3 regions of the Streptosporangium sp. CA-135522 genome follow, and region 3 is predicted to be linked to each of the others. Evidence: riboswitches for the same ligand, from Rfam matches in the RefSeq annotation. Region 3 holds a riboswitch; each other region holds the start of a gene.

Region 1 (7,599 bases), 350 kb from region 3:
TCTTCTCCAGAACGACGTTACGGCCCTTGGGGCCGAGGGTCACCTTGACGGCGTCCGCGAGCTGGTTCATACCGCGCTCGAGACCGCGCCGGGCGTCCTCGTCAAACGCGATCATCTTGGCTGCCATACGGCTAGACCTCCCAAACGCAGGGTGGCTTGCACCGGATCGAGTCGACGCCCGCGACGGCATGTGAACCCGCGACTCCGTTCGGCGGGTCCCATCGTCTCGATCCAGGGTTGGCACTCTCCAACAGGGAGTGCCAACGAACTGTTTAGCACTCTACCCTGCCGAGTGCAAGCCGCGGCGCTCTGACCTGCGTCCAGCTTAGACCGGAGCCATGTCCGAAAAGCGAAGACCCGGCCCGCCGGTGGAGCGGCGAGCCGGGTCGAAGCGCTGGAGGATCCTCGTGGACTGCGCTGCCACGGGAGCTTCCGTCGCCTCCCGACGAATGGACGGAACGGCTACGTCAGACCGTCCGGACGGATTCCGCCTGGGGACCCTTCTGACCTTGCGTGATCTCGAACTCGACCCGCTGGCCCTGCTCGAGCGCGCGATAGCCATCCATCATGATCGCGGAGTAATGGACGAACACATCCTTACCACCGTCGACCGCGATGAAGCCGTAGCCCTTGTCCGCGTTGAACCATTTGACGGTGCCTTGCGCCACTTCCGACTCCTCTTACTTGACTTGAGGACATCGCCCATTCCTCACGCGAAGTCCGCAATCTTCGAGGCGTAGACATCGCCTACGTCGATCGTTCTCGACCATACCTGTGGGACACCGTAGGGCAACAGAGTCAATCAGCAAACTACTGCTTTACGTACACATTCAGGGGCGGTGTGGATTTTTGCCGGAGTGTTTATCTGGTTAAAAATTGCATCGTATCTCCGCCCCGGAGATATGGCCTCACGTCGCAAAACACGACACCCGCACCCGGTCGGACCGGGTGCGGGTGTCGTGGAGACGCGGCCGGAGCCGCGGGACGAGTGCTGGGCGCTCAGCCTCCGGCGACCGCCGGAATGATGGAGATCTGAACGCCGGAGGGCGTCGCCGTGTCAAGGTTGTCCGCGAATCGGACGTCCTCATCTCCGACGTAGACATTGACAAAACGGCGAATCTTGCCCGTTTCATCGAGAATGCGAGCACCGATCCCGGGGAAGTCGGCATCGAGCTTCTGCAGAACGTCGCGCAGGGTCTCGCCCTCGGCGCTCACCTCGGCGGTACCATCGGTGTAGGTTCGGAGAATCGTCGGAATCCGCACAGAAACGCTCATAGTTCAGTACCTTTCACGATTTTCTAGGCGATAGCCGTACGGAATGCGTCGAGAGACGGCCGGATGACGGCGGTGGGGCGAGCCTGTTCCGCCACCGCGTCGAGGGTCTTGAGACCGTCGCCGGTGTTGAGGACCACGGTCTCCCCATCGGGGTCGAGCCGCCCGGAGGCCACCAGCTTGCGCAGCACGCCGACGGTCACGCCGCCCGCCGTCTCGGCGAAGATGCCCTCGGTCCTGGCCAGCAGCCGGATCGCGTCGACGACCTCGGCGTCCGTGACGTCCTCCACCGCGCCCCCGGTGCGCCGGGCGATGTCCAGCACGTAGGGGCCGTCGGCGGGGTTTCCGATCGCCAGCGACTTGGCGATGGTGTCCGGCTTGACCGGGCGGATCACGTCGTGACCGGCCTTGTAGGCGGCGGAGACCGGGGAGCAGCCCTCGGCCTGGGCCGCGAAGATCTTGTACGGCTTGTCCTCGACGAGCCCGAGCGCGATCAGCTCCTTGAAAGCCTTGTCGATCTTCGTGAGCTGGGAGCCGGACGCGACCGGGATGACGATCTGGTCGGGGATCCGCCAGCCGAGCTGCTCGGCGATCTCGTAGGCCAGGGTCTTGGAGCCCTCGGCGTAGTAAGGCCGGAGGTTGACGTTGACGAAGCCCCACTTGTCGCCCAGCTCGTCCCCGATGAGTTCGGAGCAGAAGCGGTTGACGTCGTCGTAGGTGCCCTTGATGCCGACGAGCCTGCCGCCGTAGACCGACGCCATGACGATCTTGGCTTCCTCCAGGTCCGCGGGGATGAACACGCAGGCGTCCAACCCGGCCCGTGCCGCGGCCGCGGTCACCGCGCCGGCCAGGTTGCCGGTGGAGGAGCAGGACAGGGTGTGGAAGCCGAAGTTACGGGCCGCCTCGACGGCGATGGCCACCACGCGGTCCTTGAAGGAGTGGGTGGGGTTGCCGGAGTCGTCCTTGACGTGCAACGAGCGGATGCCCAGCTCACGGGCGAGGTTGTCGGCCTTGACCAGCTTGGTCCAGCCGGGCGCCATGTTGGGCTTGGTCGCCACGTCCGCCGGGACGGGCAGCAGCGAGCGGTAGCGCCAGATGTTCGTCGGCCCCTCGGCGATCTGCTCCCGGGTCACGCGCCCGAAGTCGTAGGCGATCTCAAGGGGCCCGAAACACTCGACGCAGGCGAAGCTGGGACCGAGGTCGTAGCGGGCACCGCACTCGCGACAGGACAGTGCCGCGGCGGGGCCGAAGGGCTTGTTCCGCGTGTCTTCGACGCGAACGGGCGAGGTGGTGGTTTCAGTGCTTGCGAGCGCCATGAAGCGAGGCCTTTCCCTCATCTTCGTCTGCGACCACCCTGGTCACAGACCGGAATTGGCACCTGTCCCGGCCGACCTCGTCAGATCACGAGTCTTGAACCGGGAGGGTTGCCGGGGCTTCGCAGGGCCGGTCCCTCCACCCCTCTGGATGAGCAAATATTCAGTTGGAAACCTGACGAGCAGGTCCTACGCACTCTACATCGCCTTGCCGCCATCCTGACCAGGTGTCTCACTGTGCAAGACGCAATGTGTTACCTGTCGGACATTCTCGCCAGATCGTCGGCCGCGAAACACGCCGCACGCACCCGCGACCGCACGTTGTCCACAGCATGTGGACAAACTCGCGGCGAAGCGATGGAGTCCGAGCGTCCAGGCCGCGGTGCCGGGATCACCTTCACGCCCCCGGTGAAACCACGGCCCGGTGAAACCACGGCCCTGGTGAAACGGCCGACGTCACGCCGCGTTCAGAAGCCGTAGGCGTCGCCCAACGCACCCTGGACGTATTTGCGCGCCTGGTGGATCCGGGACTTGGCGGTGCCGAGCGGGATGCCGAGCTGCTCGGCCACCTCGTTGTAATCGAGCTGGCAGATGTCGCGCAGCACCAACGCCTGGGCCAGCTCGGGCTTTTCGGCCTCCAGCGCCTCCATCGCGTCGAGCAGGTCCAGCCGGGATCCGGCGATCACGCTCACCCGGGCGACGTCGGGCCGCTGCAACGGCAGCTCGTCCGAGGTCTGCTCGGCCGAGCGCCGCTTAAGCGAGCGGTAGGTGGTCCGGGCGCAGTTGGCGGTTACGATGTGCAGCCACGTGGTGAACCGGGCCCGCCCTTCGAACCGGCCGATGTTACGAGCCACCGCGAGCAGCGTGTCCTGGCACGCCTCCTCGGCGTCCTGCCGATAGGGCAGGATGCGCCCGCAGTGCCGCAGCACGTCCGGTTCGATGCGCTTGAGCAACTCGCCCAGCGCGCGGTGATCGCCTTGGGCTGCCAAGCGGGCCAGTTCCTCGGTCGTCTCGTCCAGCGCCATCGCGAGCCCCCATCAGCGGTCACAGTCGCTGGACATCCTACGGTCGAGGGTTATGTTTGGTTAACCTTCGGGACAAGCATGTCCCTAGGCGAGGGGATCTAATGAACGCGATCCTGGTGGCCTCCAACCGCGGCCCCGTCTCCTTCACTCTCTCCGAGGACGGCTCCCTGAGCATGCGCAGGGGAGGCGGCGGCCTGGTGTCCGGTCTGGCGGAGGTGGCCAAGGACCTCGACATGCTCTGGGTCTGCGCCGCGCTGTCCGACGGCGACCGGAGCGCCGTACGGCTCGCACCCGGCGGCCGGCTCGACCACGCCGGCTACGACACCGGGGCGGTGCGGATGCTCGACATCCCTCCGACGATCTTCCACCGGGCCTACAACGCGGTCGCGAACTCCACTCTCTGGTTCGTCAACCATCTCCTCTACGACACCCCCAACCAGCCGCAGTTCGACGCCCGCTTCGGCCGGGAGTGGGAGTCCTACCAGGCCTACAACGAGGCGTTCGCGATGGCTCTGGCCGAGGAGGCCGCGCACGGGGCGAGGGTGATGGTGCAGGACTACCACCTGACCCTGGTTCCGGCCATGCTGAGAGGCGAGCGGCCCGACCTGCGGGTGGCCCACTTCTCGCACACCCCGTGGGCGCCGCCGGAGTATTTCAGCCTGCTGCCCGACGACGTCGGGATCGAGCTCCTCGAAGGCATCCTGGGCGCCGACCACGCGGGATTCCTGACCGGGCGCTGGGCGGGAGCCTTCATGGACTGCTGCGAGACGGTGCTCGGCGCGGAGGTCGACCGCGCGGGCCGTACGGTCGCCCACGGGGGCAGAACCACCCGGATCGGCGTGCACAGCCTCGGCGTGGACGGCAAGGCGCTGTGGGCGCGAGCCTCCGAACCCGACGTCGAGTCGCACATGGCCGCCCTGCGCGACCAGGTCGGCGACCGCAAGCTGATCGTACGGATCGACCGGACCGAGCTGTCGAAGAACATCGTCCGGGGTCTGACCGCCTACCGGGAGTTCCTGGCGGCCCACCCCGAGTGGCACGGCCGCGTCGTGCACCTCGCCTTCGCCTATCCCTCCCGTCACGATCTGCCCGAATACCGCGAATACACCGCGGCGGTGCAGCGCTGCGCCCAGGAGATCGAGGACGAGTACGCCACCGAGGACTGGGACCCGGTGATCCTCAACGTGCACGACGACTACCCTCGCTCGCTGGCCGCCTACCGGCTGGCCGACGTGCTGCTGGTCAATCCGATCCGCGACGGCATGAACCTCGTGGCCAAGGAGGGTCCCGTGCTGTCCCCCGACAGCGCGCTGGTCCTGTCACGCGAGGCGGGCGCCGCCGCCGAGTTGGGCGAGCACGCGCTCATGGTCAATCCCTATGACGTCTCGGCCACGGCCGCAGCCCTCCACGAGGGCCTGGTGATGCCCGAGGAGGAGCGCGCCCGCAGGGGGGCCAGCCTGTCGGCCGCGGCCACCGCGCTCCCCCCGCGCCGCTGGTTCTCCGACCAGCTCGACGCGCTCTGCTGAGACGCCGAGACCCGGACCGGCGCACCGCCCTCACCGCTCCCACCGGGACACCGAAGCCGAACCTGCTCGCCGCCCTTCACCGGGACGCCGAAACCCGGACCGGCGCACCGCCCTCCGCTGAAACACCGAACGAGCTCTAGAACGTTTGTCCCGCCGTGAGATAGTTTGCGAGAAAATCCGTCTGTCGCCCACCCGAGGGAACCAGTGACCACGATCACTCCCGTCCGGTTGACCCGTGATCGCGCCACCTGGCTCATCTACCTGCAGCTCGGCACCTTCGCCACCTACCTCTACGGCCTCAGCGCCGCGCTTCCGATGCTCCGCATCGACCAGGGCGTGTCGCAGGGGGTCGCCGGACTGCACGGCACCTCGATGGCGGTCGGCGGCATCCTCACCGGGCTCGCGCTTCCCTGGCTCACCAGGAGGATCGGCCGCCGGGCCGTGACCTGGCTGGGGCTGGCCGGAATGAATGTCGGTGTCCTGCTGGTGATGACGGGCACCACGCTGCCGGTCACCCTCGCCGGGTACGGCATCGCCAGCGGGATGGCGTCGATCACCCTCTACGCCGGCATGGCCGCGCTCAACGACCACCACGGCCCGGCGGGCGCCGCGGCGATCAGCGAGGCCAACGCCGTCGGGGTGACCGTCGGCATCGCGGCCCCGTTCGTCGTCAGCTTCGCCGCGCAGACCGCGCTCGGCTGGCGGGCGGCGCTGCTGATGACCCCGGTCCTGACCGCGCTGCTCGCGCTGACCATGGGCCGAATCTGGATCCCCGAGCGCGAGAACGCCGCGGCCGTCGCCGGCCCGGAGAGCGGGGCTCGGTTCGGCTGGCGCTTCTACGTCGCGGGGACCGTGCTGTTGTGCTGCGTCGCGCTGGAGTTCTGCTTCAACCTGTGGGCGGCCAAGCTCTTCGCCGACCAGACCGGACTGTCGGCCGCGGTCGCCGCGACCGGGCTGACCGCGTTCACGGCCGGCCTGGCGGCCGGGCGGTTCACCGGAGCGCGGCTGGCGCTACGGGTGCGGCCCGCGCCCCTGCTCGTCGGCGCCCTCGCGCTCACCGCCGCCGGCTGGACGCTCTTCTGGCTCAGCCGTACCCCCGTCCTGTCCTACGTGGGCCTGGCCCTGTCCGGGCTCGGGGTCTCGCTGCACTTCCCGCTGGCTCTGTCGCGCGTGCTGGACGCCTCCGGCGGGCGGGCGGACCAGGCCACCGCCGCCGCCTCCATCTTCGCCGGCCTCGCGGTGGGCATGGGACCGCTCCTGCTGGGCGCGCTGGCCGACGGGTTCGGCACCCAGCGGGCGTTCGTGATGGTGCCCGTCCTGATCGGGCTGGCCGTCGGCGGGATCCTGGTCAGCTCCAGGTAGCGCCTTTCAGCACGCCCGCCAGGCCTGGGGTGTTCCAGACGTCGACCACGAGGATCTTCGACTTGGGCAGGAACCACTCACGCTGGTCGAAGGTCGCGGTCTGCTCGCCGTTGGTGTACTTCACGCACCGGCCGGACCAGGACCGGTAGTTCGCCTTGTGCCCGGCTCCGACCTGGCGCAGGTCCGCCACGGTGGCCTTGCCGAGGACCTGACCGTGCTTGCCGTTGAAGGGGCAGCGCTGCACATCGCTGGCGGGGTAGAAGGGGCGCTCGGGCGTATAGGCCGAAAACCCCTCGTGCCCGTACTTGATCCTCTTCGGGCCGAAGATCCAGAAGGCGTCGCACCCGGGCGTGAAATAGCCCCCGGACGGCTCACCGCACGTTCCGGTGATCACCTTGACCTGGTCGCCGTCGCGATGCACCCTCCAGGCGGAGGGGATCGTCAGGTTCATTCCCCGGAAGGACAGGCGCTGCGTGGCCGAAGCGGAGGCGGCCATCGGGGCGGCGATCAGGGCGGCAGCGGCCAGGGCGGCAAGGACGGAAGCGGTCTTTCTCATGCCGGGAAAGCTACTCGTCCCCACTTGCCGATGACTTAACGTTCGATGGCATCGGCGATCGAGCCGAGCAGCTCCATCACCCCGGCGGGCCCGTCCACGACGATGTCGGCCTCCACGGTGACCTCGGCCGACCCGCTGAACACCGTCACGCCGGGCAGCCCGCAGGCCCGCACGGCCGCGAAGGCCGGCAGATCTCCCAGGTCGTCACCGGCGAACAGCACCGACCGCGCCGACCGCGCCTCCAGGAAGGCGCCCAGTGCCACCCCCTTGTCCACGCCGGGCGGTCTCAGCTCCAGCACGAACTTGCCCGGCTCGACCGTCAGCCCCGCCTCGGCCGCAAGCTTGGCGACCGGCTCCCGCAGCGCCTCCAGCGTGCCCTGCGGGTCGGCGGTCCGGCGTGTGTGCACGGCCACCGCCCGTTCCTTGTCCTCGTAGCCGACCCCCTCGAACCTGGAGATCAACCTGGGCAGTTCGGCACGTACCCGGGCCAGGCCGGGATGGACGGGAGGCGCGGTGAGCGTGCCCGCCTCCCAGCGTTCGAGGCC
Region 2 (7,599 bases), 2.9 Mb from region 3:
ACGAGCCCGCCGCCGGGCGGGACCACAGATCTTCGAAGGGAACCCATCATGGACAAGGTCATCTCCAAGGACGGCACCGCCATCGCGTTCGACCGCTCGGGACAGGGGCCGGCACTGATCCTGATCGGCGGCGGCCCGACCGACCGCTCGGTGAACACGCCGCTGGCCGAGCTGCTGTCCCCGTGTTTCACCGTGTTCAACTACGACCGCCGCGGCCGTGGTGACAGCGGTGACAGCGCCTCCTACTCGGTCGATCGCGAGTATGAGGACCTCGCGGCGCTGATCGCCGAGGCCGGTGGGTCGGCGATGGTGTTCGGCACCTCCGGAGGAGGCATCATCGGTTTGGAGGCGGCCGCGCGCGGGCTGGCCATCACCCGGCTGGTGGTGTGGGAGACGCCCTACATCCTTGAGGGCAGCCGCCCGGCGGTGCCGGCCGACTACCGTGACCGGCTGGTGGCGCTGCTGGCCGAGGGGCGCCGGGGGGAGATGCTGGAGCTGTTCTTCACCGCCGCGGTGGGCATGCCCGCCGAGTTCGTCGCCCCGATGCGCGACCTGCCGTTCTGGGGAACGATGGAGGCGATAGCGCACACGCTGGTCTACGACGCCGCCATCCTCGGGGACTTCTCGCTGCCGGTCGAGCGGCTGGCCTCGGTGGCGGTGCCCACGCTGGTGGTCGAGGGGGCGACGACGCCGTGGCTGAGCGCCACCGCGCAGGCGGTCGCCGCCTCGGTGCCCGGTGCCCGGCGCCTCACCCTGGCGGGGCAGCCGCACAATGTGGATCCGGCGGCCATCGCCCCGGCGCTGACGGAGTTCTTCACCGCCTGACGGTCCGCGTCACCGATCGAACCACGCTGACGGTCCGCGTCACCGATCGAACCACGCTGACGGTCCGCGTCACCGATCGAATCACGCTGACGGTCCGCGTCACCGATCGAATCACGCTGACGGTCCGCGTCACCGATCGAATCACGCTGACGGTCCGCGTCACCGATCGAACCACGCCCGGCCGATCCGGGCCCCGGCCCGAGGAGCACGCGCGAACCGGGGCGACCGGGGCCCGGCGCGTTGCGGCCAGATGTAGAACATGGTTCGGTATGGGGGGGCGGACAAGGAGGGCGCGAGATGTTGGATCTGGTACTGCCGTCGATCGACCAGGGTGTGCTGACGCTGACGTTCAACCGGCCGGAGCGGCTCAACGCCTGGACGGACGCGATGGGGCGGCGCTACTTCGACCAGCTGGCGCAGGCCGAGCGGGACCCGGAGGTCCGGGTGATCGTCGTGACCGGGGCGGGGAAGGGGTTCTGCGCCGGCGCGGACTTCCAGACCCTCAACGCCATCCAGGACGGCTCCTACGAGGGGGAGCCGGACAAGCGCCCCACCACCTTCCCCGTCACGATCGGCAAGCCGGTCATCGCGGCCGTCAACGGAGCCTGCGCCGGGCTCGGCATGGTCCACGCCCTGGTCTGCGACATGGTCTTCACCGCGGCCGAGGCGAAGTGGACGACGGCCTTCGCCCGCCGTGGCCTGATCGCCGAGTACGGCCTGTCGTGGATCCTGCCCAGGCTCATCGGCCAGGCCAGGGCCATGGACCTGCTGCTGTCCGGCCGCACGTTCACCGGGGCGCAGGCCTACGAGCTCGGCCTGGTCAACCGGTCGGTGCCCGGCGAGAGCCTGATGGAGGAGACCCTGGCCTACGCCCGCGAGCTGGCGACGCACAGCTCGCCGGCGTCGATGGCCGTGATCAAGCGGCAGGTGTGGGGCGACTGGAGCCAGACCCTGGAGTCGTCGGAGTCGGCCGCCGTCCGCCTGATGACCGAGTCCTTCCGCCGCCCCGACTTCGCCGAGGGGGTGGCCAGCTTCGTCGAGCGCCGCGTCCCCGGATTCCCGCCCCTGTAGGGCGCCGAGCGGCGAGCCGTACGCTCCGGGGATCGCCGGACACCCCTCCCGTTCCCCTGCCGGAGGCTCCTCGCCGGAGGGTCAGGTCACCCGGGAGAGCCAGTGGGGGGCGGTGGTGAAGGGGGCGGTGCCGGCGGTGACGGCCTCCATGAGCCGGGCGGCCGTGCTGCGGGCCGTGGCGATGACGTCGGGGGGATAGGCGTATCGGATCTGGTGCTCCTCGAACTCGTCCTCGTCGTCCAGGATGATCCGGCCGTCGCGCATGCGGAGCACGTCGAGGTCGAGATCGACCATGGTCACCTCGCCGTCGCGCCACTCGGGCACGGTCGAGATGTCGCAGTAGATCTCGACCTTGTGCGGCTGGGCGTTGAAGGAGGCCGTCCACCACCCGTCGCGGGGGAAGAGCATCACGAACGCGTTAGGCCAGGTGACCGGGGGGTTGTCGCCCTTGCTGCCGCTGGAGCCGGCGACACAGCCGGTCCAGACCCCGTGCTCGTCCTCGCCGAGCAGCAGGGCCGGGTGATGCCAGTGCAGTGAGCCGTCGTACTTGCGATAGACCACATTCACGATCTCTTGTGACATCCCTCGACAATAAGGCTTGACATAGATCTATGTATTTCCTACCTTCTAACTAGGTTAAGAGTGTTAGTGCAAAGCCCCGGCTGACTGACCGGCAACCCTCGCACCGCGGCGGGGTGCCCCCGGGGAAGACCCGGCGGCACGGTGGGCGTGCCGCAAGCGCGGACCCCTCACCGGGTCACCGAGGCATGCCTGGGAGCAGCACATGTCCGAGATCACACTGAACTACGCCGGCCCCGTCGACCTCGACGCCTACGGCCGCTACCAGCCGGGTGGCCGGCCCGGCCCCCGCTACCCCTTCCAGGGACGGATCACCGCCGACGGCGCCGGTGATTTCCCGGCCCAAGCCGGGCGTTACCACCTCTACGTCGCGGCGGTCTGTCCCTACGCCCAGCGGGCGGCGATCGTGCGCTCGCTCAAGGGGCTGCAGGACGTGATCTCGCTGTCCTACGTGGACGACGAGCGTGACGGGCGCGGCTGGGCGTTCCGCGAGCGGCGCGGGGCCGACCCGGTGAACGGGTTCGCCACGCTCCGCGAGGCCTACGAGGCGACGGAGCCGGGGTTCGACGGGCACGTCTCGGTGCCGACGCTGTGGGACAGGACGACCGGGCGGATCGTCAGCAACGACTTCCCCGACATCACCATCGACCTGGCCACCCGGTTCGGCGGCGACCCGGAGACCGACCTCTACCCCGAGGAGCTCCGGCCGGAGATCGACGCGCTCAACGCCAGGATCTACGAGTACGTCAACACGGCGGCGGGCCGTGTGGCGTCGGCCGGCACCGAGGCGGACTACCACGAGGCCCGGCAGGCCGTGATCTCCTTCCTGGAGGAGCTCGACGCCCGCCTCGCGGACCGCAGGTTCCTGTTCGGCTCGGGGATCACCGAGGCGGACGTGCGGCTCTGGCCGACGCTGCTGCGCTTCGACGTGAGCGACAATCCGGCCGCCAGGATCAGCGAGCGCCCGCTGACCGCCTTCCCGAACCTGTGGGGCTACGCCAGGGACCTCTACCAGCACCCCGCCTTCCGCGAGAACACCGACTTCGCCGCGATCTCCGCCCCGGCCTCCACGGAGACCGACCCCTGGCGGATCCCGGTCGAGCCGCTGCACGCCGACTGGGACGAGCCCCACCGCAGAGCAGCGGTATGAGCGCCTCCATCGCCGTCATCGGTGCCGGGCCGACCGGCACCTGCCTGGTGGAGCGGATCTGCGCCAACGCGGCCGACCTGCTCCACTGGCCGTCGCTGGACATCCACGTGATCGACCCCTACCCGCCGGGCGGCGGGCGGGTCTGGCGCAGCGAGCAGCCCGACCTGCTCTGGATGAACTCCACCGCCGCCGACGTGACGCTGTTCACCGACGAGTCGGTACGGTGCCAGGGCCCGATCCGTCCCGGGCCGTCGCTGGCCGAGTGGCTCGGCGGTGACCCCGGCAGGTTCGCCTCGCGGCCGGTGCAGAGCGCCTACCTGTCCCACGTCTTCCACCACACGGTGGACACCGCCCCGCGCGGCGTCCGGGTGCACGTCCACGCGACCCGTGCGCTGGACCTCGCCGACGTTCCCGGCGGGCAGGTCGTGACGCTGGAGGACGGCCGGACGATCGAGGTGGACGCGGTGATCCTCGCCCAGGGACACGGCGACGTGACCCCGACCGGACAGGAGCAGGCGCTCGCGAGGACGGCCGCCGGCAGCGGGCTGCGCTATCTTCCCACCGGCTACACGGCCGACCTCGACCTGGACCGGGTGCCCGGTGGGGAAGCGGTGATCGTGCGCGGCATGGGGCTGGCTTTCATCGATCTGATGGTGCTGTTCACCTCGGGCCGGGGCGGCCGATTCGTCCGCGAGTACGACGGGGAGCTCGTCTACCTGCCCAGCGGGCGTGAGCCGCTGCTCCAGGTGGGCTCGCGCCGCGGCGTGCCGTACCGCTCGAAGACCGGATACCCCTTCCGGGGCGTTCGCCCGCCGGTGCCGCGCTTCCTCACCGCGCGGGCACTGGGCGAAGGGCCGTGGAACTTCCGCAGGGACGTGTGGCCGCTGGTCGCCAAGGAACTGGCGTTCGCCTACTACCACGAGCTGATCACCGCCCACCCGAAGCGATCCCGGGTGAGCTGGGCGGAGTTCGAGGAGGCGTTCGCGGCCGAAGAGTGGCGCAGCCCCGGGATGCGGGTGCTGATCCGCAAGGCCGTGCCCCGGCATCTGGACCGGCTGGACTTCGACCGGCTGGACCGGCCGCTGGACCGGATGCGATTCGGTGACTCGGCGGGGCTGCGCAGGTGGATGCAGGGCTACCTGGGGGCGGGCCTGGAGCGGCGGTCCGATCCGGCGCACAGCGCCGACCACGCCATGATCCTCGGGCTGCTGTCCGTCTACGGCGTCCTCGCCGAGGCGGGCGTCTCCGATCCCTGGTTCCACGGCTTCTTCAACTACATCGCCAGCGGCCCGCCCGGTCCCCGGCTGGAGGAGCTTCGGGCCCTCGGCAAGGCGGGCGTGGTCACCTTCCTCGGCGCGGACCTGAAGGTGGAACACCGCGACCGGCGGTGGTGGGCGCACAGCCCCACCGTCCCCGGCGGGGTGGCGGCCACGACCCTGATCGAGGCTCGCCTGCCCGCGCCCAGCGTGAGCAGGGCCACCGATCCGCTGATCTCCGCGCTCCGGGACCGGGGCGAGGCCGACGAGGACTCCGGGCTGCTGAAGGTACGGCCGGCCGACCGCCGCCTGCTCGATCGGTCCGACACCCCCCACCCCCGCAGATTCGCCTTCGGCCCGTGGGTGGTCGGCGGCCGGGCCACCGGCGGATTCGCCCGGCCCGGTCTCAACGCCCCGCTGTTCCGGCACGCCGACGCGCTCGCCCGGATCGTGCTGTCCGAAACCGTCACCACCCAGATCAGAAACGTCGCCTGACCGCGCCCTATGTCGCCCGAGCCGTTCGAAGCCGTTAATTCGAAGCCGTTAAGGAGAAGAAAGTGAAGTTGAGATGGGGCGCTCTGACGTTGGCCGGAGTGCTGGCGCTGGCGGCGTGCGGGGCCGAGACGGAGGCTCCGACAGCCGCGGCCGGCGGCGGAGGCGGAGGATCACTGGTGTGGGCGGTGGAGACACAGCCCATCACGTTCAACCCCCAGCAGTGGGGACAGAACAAGGCCCGCCTGCTGGTGCACAACCAGTTCGACTCGTTGATCGCCAGAGGGAAGGACGGCGAGTTCCTGCCGTGGCTCGCCGAATCCTGGGAGGTCTCCAAGGACGGCCTCACCTACACCCTCCAGCTCCGTGACGACGTCACCTTCCACGACGGAGAGAAGTTCGACGCCGCGTCGGTGAAGGCGAACTTCGACCAGCTCCTCTCGCCGGGCTACAACCCGGCGGTGGCCGCCATCCAGCTCCGCGACTTCGACGGCGCCGAGGTGGCCGGCCCGCACACCCTCAAGATCAAACTGAAGGCCCCGGACGGTCTGTTCCTGGACTTCCTGGCCTCGCCGTACGCCGGCCAGGTCTCCCCGAAGTCGCTGAAGAACGCCAAGGACCTCAAAGCCGGTGGGGTGGACGTGGTCGGCACCGGGCCTTTCATCCTCGACCGGTTCGCACCGGGCCAGGAGGTCCACTACAGGCGCAACCCGAACTACAACTGGCCGCCTGCCGGCTCGGCCCACCAGGGGCCCGCACGGCTTTCCGAAGTGACCTACCGTTTCCTGCCCGAGGCGGCGGTCCGGGTCGGCGCGCTCACCTCGGGCCAGGTCCAGGTGATCGAGGGCGTGCCCGCCACGGAGATCGGCCTGATCAAGAGCGACCCTCGGTTGAAGCTGGAGACCAGCCTCAACTCCGGCAGCGCGTTCTCCTACTACTTCAACGTCTCCCACGCGCCGTTCGACGACAAACGGGTGCGTGAGGCCTTCCGGGACGCCGTCGACGTGGACGCGGTCCTCAACTCGGTCTACCAGGGTACGGCGAAGCGGGCCTGGAGCGTCGTCGGCCAGGGCAGCGCGCAGGTCTACGACTCCTCGCTGGAGAACACCTTCGGCAACGATTCCCAGCGGGCCGACAAGCTGCTCGACGAGGCGGGCTGGGACAAGCGCGACGCCGAGGGCTACCGCGTCAAGGACGGCAAGCGGCTGACCGTGCGGGCGGTGAACTCCGCCCCGTTCGTCCGGGACCGCCGGGAGATCCTCGCCCAGGCGATCCAGGCGGCGGTCAAGCAGAGCGCCGGCATCGACTTCCAGGTCAAGCTGGTCGACCAGGGCAGCGCGCAGAAGGCCTACGACGACAACGCGTACGAGATCTTCGAGAACTCGCGCGGCGACACCGACGCCGGAGCCGCGCTCAACCTGATCCTCCCCAAGGGCGCCGCGATCAACCGGACCCACTTCGAGAGCGCCGAGCTGGACGAGCTGCTCGCCGAGGCGTCGGCCGGCTCCGATGCGGCCAGGCGCAAGGAGCTCTACGCCAAGGTGCAAAAGCTCGTCAGCGACGAGGCCCTGCTCCTGCCGCTGTATGTGCCCGCCGACCAGATCGCCTACAGCGCCTCCGTGACCGGCGTCACCTTCGAGCCGGTCTCCGGCACCCCCAACAGTGCTTATGACATCCGGATAGGGACATGAGCACCCTCACACTCACCCGGCGGCGGGGGCTGGCCGCCGCCGGGTGGCTCGGCCCGGTGGCCCGGCGGCTCGGAGCCGGCGTGGCCGTGCTCTGGGCCGCCGCCACCGCGGCCTACGTCTCGTTGCTGCTCGTCCCCGGCGACACCGTCGACGTCCTCATCGGCGACGGCCTCGACACCCCCGAACGGCGGGCGCAGATCATCGCCGAATGGGGACTGGACCGCTCGGCCCTGCGGCAGTACGGCGACTACCTGGTCCGGCTGCTCCACGGCGACCTCGGCCACTCCTACATCCTGCAGCGCGGCGTCGGCGAGGTCCTGTCCTCGCAGATCGGGCCGACCGTACGGCTCGCGCTCACCGCGGCGGTCCTCGGGGTGGCGCTGGCCCTGGTGCTCGCGCTGACCACCGCGGGCCGCCGGTCCTGGTTCAACGGCCTGGCCGGCCTGTCGGAGCTGGTGGCCGTCTCGGTGCCGCCGTTCATGATCGGGATCCTGCTGCTCGCCGTCTTCTCCTTCACCCTCGGCTGGTTCCCGGT
Region 3 (7,599 bases):
GGGAGTCGCCGATGGCGTACCCGACGGGTGAGCCGCCCCACCACACCCCACCGACCGACGCGCCCAAGACCACGGCCACCCCCGCCGCCACCCACCCCGGCCCCCAAGCCGACCGGAAGAACGACCCCGAGGCCGCAGCGGGTCCAGCACCCGACCCGGGGGAGGTCGAGCTCGAAGGGGGTGGGGTGGGGCGGCGGTGTAGGAGCTGGGTGATCCAGGTGGCCACCAGGACCGGCAGGCCGAAGACCGCCGCCTTGACGCCGGTGAAGCCGGTCGACCACGCCAGATAGACCACATCGCCGAAGGCCATCACCAGCGACATCATCAGCTTGGCCGCCATCGCCGACCACACCACCGCACCCCACACCAGCAGTGCCGTACGCAGCGGGGCACGCCCGCCCGCGACCGCCCACGCCAGCGCCCCGACCCCCGCCAGCAGCAGCGGCACGTAGACGGCCGGCGCGGCCACCTGCCAGAGCCCGGCGACGGGTAGCAGGTCGGCGCCCGTCCACGTGTACGGCGCGGCCAGCCCCGACGGGTCGAACGCCGCCCCCAGCACGATGACGGCGGCCAGCACCATGACGGCGATCGGCGACAACCAGCGGTTCCTCATAGTGTCGACGACCATATATGAGCATTGCTCATATATGAAGGGCCAGATTGGTCCACTCGCGGTGGATCCACGACGACTCCGTCGACGATCACAGGCCTACGGAGAACGGGCCTAGCGGAGGGACGAGGTGCGGCCAGCCGAACGAGGTCGGGCTGAAAGTGATCCCGTCGTGTGCGGACGACAGGTGGGCGTCGGCGACCTTGTCGATGGTCAGCCGTCCGTCCTTGAGGCTGAGCGCGGGCGACATCGCGTTCACCGCCTCCGCCAGGCTCCTGTGCCCGGCGAGGTCGGCCTTGTGCCGGGCATCGGCGGCGAGGGACACCTGGACGCGCCGCCAGGCATCGGCGAAGAAGGCGTCCTCACAGTCCTCCAGAAGCCTGCGCAGCCACCGGCGCAGACCTCCCAGATCCCGAAACAGCCGCTCGACGAAAGCGGCCTGCCGGGGACCTCTCGCCTCGGCGCGCTCCTTCACCTGCCGGGCTTCGACGGCGCTGTCGACGATCCGGTAAGTGCCGCAGGCCGGGACCAGCGCGGCGGCGAGGAACCGATCATCATCTATGGCGTCGAGGTCGTCCAGATCCTCCTTCAGGCTCCCGCGCACGCGGTAGGGGAGGAGGAAGTCGGATCGGCCCACCTGCCAGAGGAAATCGGCCGCGTGGACACGGTCGGCGAGATCGGCGGGCAGAGAGGCACTGGTGGCGACCACCCAGGAATGCAGCGCCGGGTGATGGGCCGGTTCCGACAGCACATGCAGCATGGCGGCCAGTTCCCCGAGAGGTGACGGCCCGAAAGTGACGCGGCCGTCCGTCACGCCATCGATCGTGAAGCTCATCTTGGCATTCTCCCCGGACCGCCCGGCTCGCACCGGAATCATTTGACGGATCCCGTCAAATGACGCGGATCGGATTGACGGAATCCGTCAAATGACGCGGGACTTCGCCGGGACGTCGAAGACCCTGGGTGCCGTGAAGACGATTCGATCGCTCGCCGCGGTCGGCGGCAGCCGCCGCTACTCGGCCGCCCTGCTCGTGGACGCCCTCGGCGCCGGCCTGCTACGGCCCTTCCTGCTCCTGTACGGCGTGACCGCTCTCGGCATGAGCGTCGCGGTCGCGGGCGTCGCCCTCTCCGCGGGGCTGCTCGCCGGCCTGGCGGCGCTGCCGTACGCCGGTCGCCTGATCGACCGGATCGGCGGCCGTCCCGTGGTCGTCGCCAGCCTGCTGGCCCGGTTCGGCGGGGTGGCCGCGCTGCTGACGCTGGACAGCCCGGCCGGTTTCGTGGCGACGGCCGTCCTACTCGGGTTGGGTACCCAGGTCTGGCCTGCCGCGCACGCCGCGTTGGTGACCGAGCTGGTCGAGGGTCGCGCGCGGGACGCGGCGCTGGCCGCGGGACGCGCGCTGCGCAACGCCGGGCTGGGAGCGGGCGCCCTGCTGGCCACCCTCGCGCTCGCCGGAGGAACCGCCGCGCTGAAGACGCTCGCCCTGGCCACCGGGACCGGATTCCTGGTGGCGGCCCTGCTCGTGCTGCGCACGCGGACACTCCGCCCCACGGCCCACGAGGCCGTCGCGGAGACCGCGGGCTCCGAAGACCTCGGGCGGGGGCTGCTCGCGCTGTATCTGCTGAACCTGCCGTACGCGCTGGCCTTCGACGTGCTGGAGGTCGCGCTCCCCGCGGTTCTGGTCGAGCAGCTCCACGTGAGCCCGGCCTGGTCGAGCGGGATCTTCGTGGGCAACACCGTCCTCGTCATCGCGCTGCAGGTCGGGCTGGTGACCCGGCTCGCCGGCCGGCCCCGCAGGTCGGTGTTCGCGCTGTCGGGGCTGTTCCTGGCCGGTTCCTACGCCCTGTACGGCCTGGCCACGTCGGTCACGGGCAACTCCGGCGCGGCGGCCGTGGCCCTGATCTCCGTCGTGTACACGGTCGGGGAGATCCTCTACACGGGCAGCGGGCCGGCGCTGGTCATCGCGACCGCCCCGCCGGGACGCGTCGGCCGCGCGCTGGCCCGCTTCGAGTTGTCCACGGGCGTCGGCCGCGCGCTCGCCCCCGCCGTCCTGACCGCCCTGTTCTCCCTCGGCCACGGGATCCTGTGGATCACGCTCGCCGTCGCCACAGGTCTGGCCGCCGCCGGGATCCGCCGCCTGGCCCCGACCGACACGAGTACGGCGGCGGCGCCCCGCTCGCCCGCCTCGTCCGCCTCGTCCGCCGCCTGACGAGCGCGTCACCCGCCCGGCAACGGCGTCACCGCGCTTGCTATGACTCGATCCGCTGGTCCGGCTCGTAGCGCTGGTGCAGCTCGACCGGCTCCTCCCGGCCCGCCTTGCCGCGCGCCCGGATGTTCAGCATCTCCACGGCGAGCGAGAACGCCATCGCGAAGTAGATGTAGCCCTTCGGGATGTGCTGCTCGAAGCCCTCGGCGAGGAGCACGACGCCGATCAGCACCAGGAAGGACAGGGCGAGCATCTTGATGCTCGGGTGCTTGTCCACGAAGCGGCTGATCGGGCCGGAGGCGAAGAGCATCACGACGACCGAGACGACGACGGCCGCGACCATGACGCCGAGCTCGTCGACCATGCCCACCGCGGTGATCACGGAGTCGAGGGAGAAGACGATGTCCAGGACCATGATCTGGAGGATCACGGCGGTGAAGGAGGAGGCGACCTTGCCACCGGCGTGACCGGACTCGCCCTCCAGGCTGTCGTGCATCTCGTAGACGCTCTTGCCCAGCAGGAACAGGCCCCCGAAGATCAGGATCAGGTCGCGCCCCGAGATGGCCTGCCCGAAGACCTCGAACAGCGGTGATGTGAGTTTCACCACCCACGACAGCGCCAGCAGCAGTGCCAGCCGGCTGACCAGGGCGGCGAGGAGGCCGAGCTTTCGGGCGTTGTCCCGCTGCTCGGGTGGGAGTTTCCCGGCCAGGATGGAGATGAAGATGATGTTGTCGATGCCCAGGACGATCTCCAGGCCGACCAGGGTGGCGAACCCTATCCAGATCTCCGGGTTGCTCACCCAATCCATCGTCCGCTCCTTCGTCAGGTTTCGTCTTCGTCAGGCTTCGTCGGGGCACCGCCCCGGCTTCCAGCAGGCCTCATCGGGGTCGTCGCCCCGACCTCGCCAGGTGTCGTCGGGGTCACCGTCCCGGCTCCATCAGGCTTCACCGGGGTTACAGCCTCGACGAACGGGAGGCCTCAGGAGTTCCTCGACAAGGGGAACATCGCCCTCTTTGCGTACTTGCGGAGCCGGGCCAAGAGTCGGTTATAGTTCCCCTGTAGGTCATGAGTGCCAGTGACAAGCCCCGGCTCGCTGGCCGGCAACCCTCGCGTCCGCGGCGGGGTGCCCCGGGTGAGGACCTGGTCCGGCACGAGGTGTGTCGGGCAAGCGCGGGCTCCACGCACCAACGCCACGGCTTGGGGTCCGATGACCTCGAAGGAGCCTTGGCGTGTCCGCACTGACGATCTTCACTTCCGCCGCCGTCGCCGTCGCCGAGAACACCGTCGCCGCAACCACGGCCACCGAAGCCATCGCCGCCGCCGCCGCGGCTGTCCCCGCGACCCGCGTGTCCGACGACCGGCACATCCCCGCCGTGCTCGGCACGGACCTGGAAGTCCCGGTCAGGGGCGGCAGGCTCGTCTCCTACGCCAACCTCGACTACGCGGCCAGCGCGCCCTGTCTGGAGCCGGTGAGCGCCGCCGTCGCCGCCGCGCTCCCGGCCTACTCCAGCGTCCACCGCGGCGCCGGCTACGCTTCCCAGCTCACCACGGCCCGCTATGAGCAGGCCCGGCACACGGTGCGCGCCTTCGTCGGGGCCCGCCCCGACGACTCGGTGGTCTTCACCCGCAACACCACCGACGCGACCAACCTGCTGGCCCGCAGCCTTCCCCGGGGGACCACCGCCGTGGTCTTCGACACCGAGCACCACGCCTCGCTGCTGCCCTGGGCCGACGCCGTACGGCTCGCGCCTCCCGCCTTCCCCGGTGAGGCGGTCCGCGCCGCCGACGAGGCGCTGGCCGCGATCGACGGCCCCAAGCTGCTGGTCGTGACCGCGGCCTCCAACGTCACCGGCGAGCTGTGGCCGATCGCCGCCCTGGCTCACATCGCCCACCGCCACGGCGCCCGCATCCTCGTCGACGCCGCCCAGCTCGTCCCGCACCGCAGGCTCAACCTGACCGCGTTGGACCTGGACTACGTGGTCTTCTCCGGCCACAAGCTCTACGCCCCGTTCGGCACGGGCGCCCTGATCGGCCGCGCCGACTGGCTGGCGGAGGCGGAGCCGTACCTGCGGGGCGGCGGCGCGGTGAAGGCCGTCAACGACGACGAGACCGAGTGGCACTCCGACCCCGAGGCCCGCCACGAGGCCGGCACCCCGAACGTCCTGGGCGCCATCGCCCTGGCCGCCGCCTGCGACGCCCTGAGCGCCACCGGCTGGAACACGCTGGTCCGCGAGGAGGAGCGCCTGATCGGCCGCCTCCGCGCCGGCCTGGCCACCGTCGAAGGCGTCCACGAGCTGGCCCTGTGGGGTCCCGACCACCCCCGCGTCGGCATCGTCTCCTTCGTGGTCGACGGCTTCACCGCCCGCGAGGTCGCCGAGGTCCTGTCCGGCGAGTACGGCATCGGCGTGCGCGACGGCAAGTTCTGCGCCCACCCCTTCGTCCGCCACCTCCTCGGCGCCAAGGACGGCGGCTGCGAGGACGTCACCGCCTCCGCCGTCCGCGCCTCCATCGGGATCGGCAGCACCGAGGAGCACGTCGACCGTCTCATCGCCGCCCTGCGGGATCTCGTCACCCGGCGCTGACGTGACAGCATGGCCCTATGACTGAGCGTCGTGCCGAAGAGGCGCCCCGGGAGATCAGCGTGGGGATCGGCGCCGGGGCGGACGCCGTGCACGCGGTGCGCGGCAAGGAGCTCGCGACCGAGGACATGGTCCTCAACATCGGGCCGCAGCACCCGTCCACGCACGGGGTGCTGCGGTTGCGGCTCACGCTGGACGGGGAGCGGATCAGCGCGGCCGAGCCGATCGTGGGCTACATGCACCGCGGCGCGGAGAAGCTGTTCGAGGTGCGCGACTACCGGCAGATCATCATGCTGGCCAACCGGCACGACTGGCTGTCGGCGTTCGCCAACGAGCTGGGCGTCGTGCTCGCGGTGGAGCGGATGCTCGGCATGGAGGTGCCGGTCCGGGCGGTCTGGATGCGCACCCTGCTGGCCGAGCTGAACCGGGTGCTCAGCCACCTGATGTTCCTCGGTTCCTATCCGCTGGAGCTCGGCGCGATCACCCCGGTCTTCTACGCGTTCCGGGAGCGCGAGACCCTCCAGGCGGTGATGGAGGAGATCTCCGGTGGCCGGATGCACTACATGTTCAACCGGGTCGGCGGCCTCAAGGAGGATGTGCCCGAGGGGTGGACGGACCGGGCCGCGCGCGCCGTCGCGGACGTGCGGCGACGGCTGCCCGACATCGAGAACCTGATCGCCGGCAATGAGATCTTCCTGGCCCGCACGCTCGGGGTGGGCGTGCTGGACCGTGAAACGATCATGCAGTACGGCGTGAGCGGCCCGATCGCCCGCGCCTCCGGGGTGGACGTCGACCTGCGCAGGGACGACCCCTACCTCGCCTACGACGAGCTGCCGGTGCGGGTCGTCACCCGGTCGGCCGGAGACTGCCATGCCCGGTTCGAGGTGCTGCTGGAGCAGGCCAAGGTCTCCCTGGACCTGGCGGACGCCTGCCTGGAGCGGCTGCGGGAGCTGCCGCGCGGGCCGGTCAACCAGCGTCTTCCCAAGGTGCTCAAGGTCCCCGAGGGCCACACCTACGCCTGGACCGAGAACCCCCTCGGCATCAACGGCTACTACCTGGTCTCGCGCGGCGAGAAGACCCCGTGGCGGATGAAGCTCCGCTCCGCCTCCTACAACAACGTCCAGGTGCTGCGCGAGATGCTTCCCGGTCATCTGGTCGCCGACATGGTGGCCATCCTCGGCTCGATGTTCTTCGTGGTCGGCGACATCGACAAGTGACCGCCGGCGGCCGGAGCACGAAGCCGCCGGTCAGCGCTCCGCGGGCAGGCCGTTGACAGAGTCCTCCCCGGTCTCTACGGCTTCCCCTGCCTCCCCGGCTTCCCCGGTCCTCCCGGCTTCCCCGGTCCTCCCGACTTCCCCGGTCCTCCCGACTTCTCCGGCCTCCCCGGCCTCCCCGGCTTCGCGGGTTTCGCGCCAGGCGCGCTGGAGGTCGGCCACCCGCTGGAGCGAGCGCTTGAAGTCGGCGTAGGCCTCCTCGCCCAGCTCCTCCGCATGCCGCCGTTCGATGGCGGCCATGATGGCGTCCGATCTGGTCATCTGGTCGAGGCCGAGGGCCGTGGGAAAGATGAGCTTGGCCCGGCGGTCCTGGGGATCGGGGCGGCGCTCCACGTAGCCGAGGGCGACCAGCTCGTCGACGAGGGTGCCGATGACCTGCTTGTGCTGACCGGACTGCTGGGACAGCTCCGTGGCCCTGCTCCCTTCGGCGTCGAGGTAGGCCAGCACCGCCCCGTGCCGGGGCCGGAGCCGGGAGTGCCCCTCCTCGGAGAGGGTCTCGAACATCTCCTTCTGGACGGCGAACAGCACGTTGCCGGCCAAGATCCCCAGGTCAGAAGTTATCCGCTTGCGTTCACTGCGACGCATGACCGTCCCTCCAGAAATTTAATCACCAACTTTGACTATCACTATTTTTTACTATACCGTGATTCTTACCTGCTCACCAAGGAGGAGACAGAGATGACGACCACCGTGGAACTCACCCGCTTCCGGGTCGCACCGCACCGTGCCCAGGCACTTCTCGACGCGCGACCCGCGATGCTGGCCGACTTCGACGCCGACCGCGCCGGATTCCTGGGGGCCAGGCTGGTTCGCCTGGCCGACGACGAATGGCTGGACATCGTCGACTGGCGCTCTCCCGAGGATTTCGCGGCCTCGCGGGCCAAGGGGGCGAACCTGCCGGGCATCGCGGCCTTCTTCGCCGTGATCGACGC

Evidence for each region. Region 3 has a riboswitch for S-adenosylmethionine ahead of ACQPYK_RS47195 (aminotransferase class V-fold PLP-dependent enzyme). Riboswitches for the same ligand answer to the same signal wherever they lie in the genome.
Region 1: linked by a shared signal. The riboswitch ahead of thrC (threonine synthase) and the one ahead of ACQPYK_RS47195 (aminotransferase class V-fold PLP-dependent enzyme) in region 3 are both predicted to bind S-adenosylmethionine.
Region 2: linked by a shared signal. The riboswitch ahead of ACQPYK_RS12650 (glutathione S-transferase C-terminal domain-containing protein) and the one ahead of ACQPYK_RS47195 (aminotransferase class V-fold PLP-dependent enzyme) in region 3 are both predicted to bind S-adenosylmethionine.

What each region holds. Positions count from the first base shown of each region.
Region 1 is NZ_CP192026.1:9,711,230-9,718,828, forward strand. Features, by position in the region: gene groL (chaperonin GroEL) at 1-127, opposite strand, end outside; gene ACQPYK_RS45590 (cold-shock protein) at 468-668, opposite strand; gene ACQPYK_RS45595 (MoaD/ThiS family protein) at 1,000-1,275, opposite strand; gene thrC (threonine synthase) at 1,299-2,588, opposite strand; SAM riboswitch class I at 2,603-2,743, opposite strand; gene ACQPYK_RS45605 (RNA polymerase sigma factor) at 3,053-3,610, opposite strand; gene ACQPYK_RS45610 (alpha,alpha-trehalose-phosphate synthase (UDP-forming)) at 3,712-5,136, shown strand; gene ACQPYK_RS45615 (MFS transporter) at 5,341-6,498, shown strand; gene ACQPYK_RS45620 (hypothetical protein) at 6,485-7,054, opposite strand; gene otsB (trehalose-phosphatase) at 7,090-7,599, opposite strand, start outside.
Region 2 is NZ_CP192026.1:2,659,952-2,667,550, forward strand. Features, by position in the region: gene ACQPYK_RS12635 (alpha/beta fold hydrolase) at 49-825, shown strand; gene ACQPYK_RS12640 (enoyl-CoA hydratase-related protein) at 1,123-1,896, shown strand; gene ACQPYK_RS12645 (DUF402 domain-containing protein) at 1,978-2,478, opposite strand; SAM riboswitch class IV at 2,531-2,643, shown strand; gene ACQPYK_RS12650 (glutathione S-transferase C-terminal domain-containing protein) at 2,681-3,625, shown strand; gene ACQPYK_RS12655 (FAD/NAD(P)-binding protein) at 3,622-5,376, shown strand; gene ACQPYK_RS12660 (ABC transporter substrate-binding protein) at 5,439-7,064, shown strand; gene ACQPYK_RS12665 (ABC transporter permease) at 7,061-7,599, shown strand, end outside.
Region 3 is NZ_CP192026.1:10,066,213-10,073,811, forward strand. Features, by position in the region: gene ACQPYK_RS47175 (cellulase family glycosylhydrolase) at 1-613, opposite strand, end outside; gene ACQPYK_RS47180 (DUF5937 family protein) at 702-1,445, opposite strand; gene ACQPYK_RS47185 (MFS transporter) at 1,579-2,817, shown strand; gene ACQPYK_RS47190 (TerC family protein) at 2,858-3,622, opposite strand; SAM riboswitch class IV at 3,876-3,991, shown strand; gene ACQPYK_RS47195 (aminotransferase class V-fold PLP-dependent enzyme) at 4,125-5,396, shown strand; gene ACQPYK_RS47200 (NADH-quinone oxidoreductase subunit D) at 5,414-6,610, shown strand; gene ACQPYK_RS47205 (MarR family winged helix-turn-helix transcriptional regulator) at 6,641-7,252, opposite strand; gene ACQPYK_RS47210 (antibiotic biosynthesis monooxygenase family protein) at 7,346-7,599, shown strand, end outside.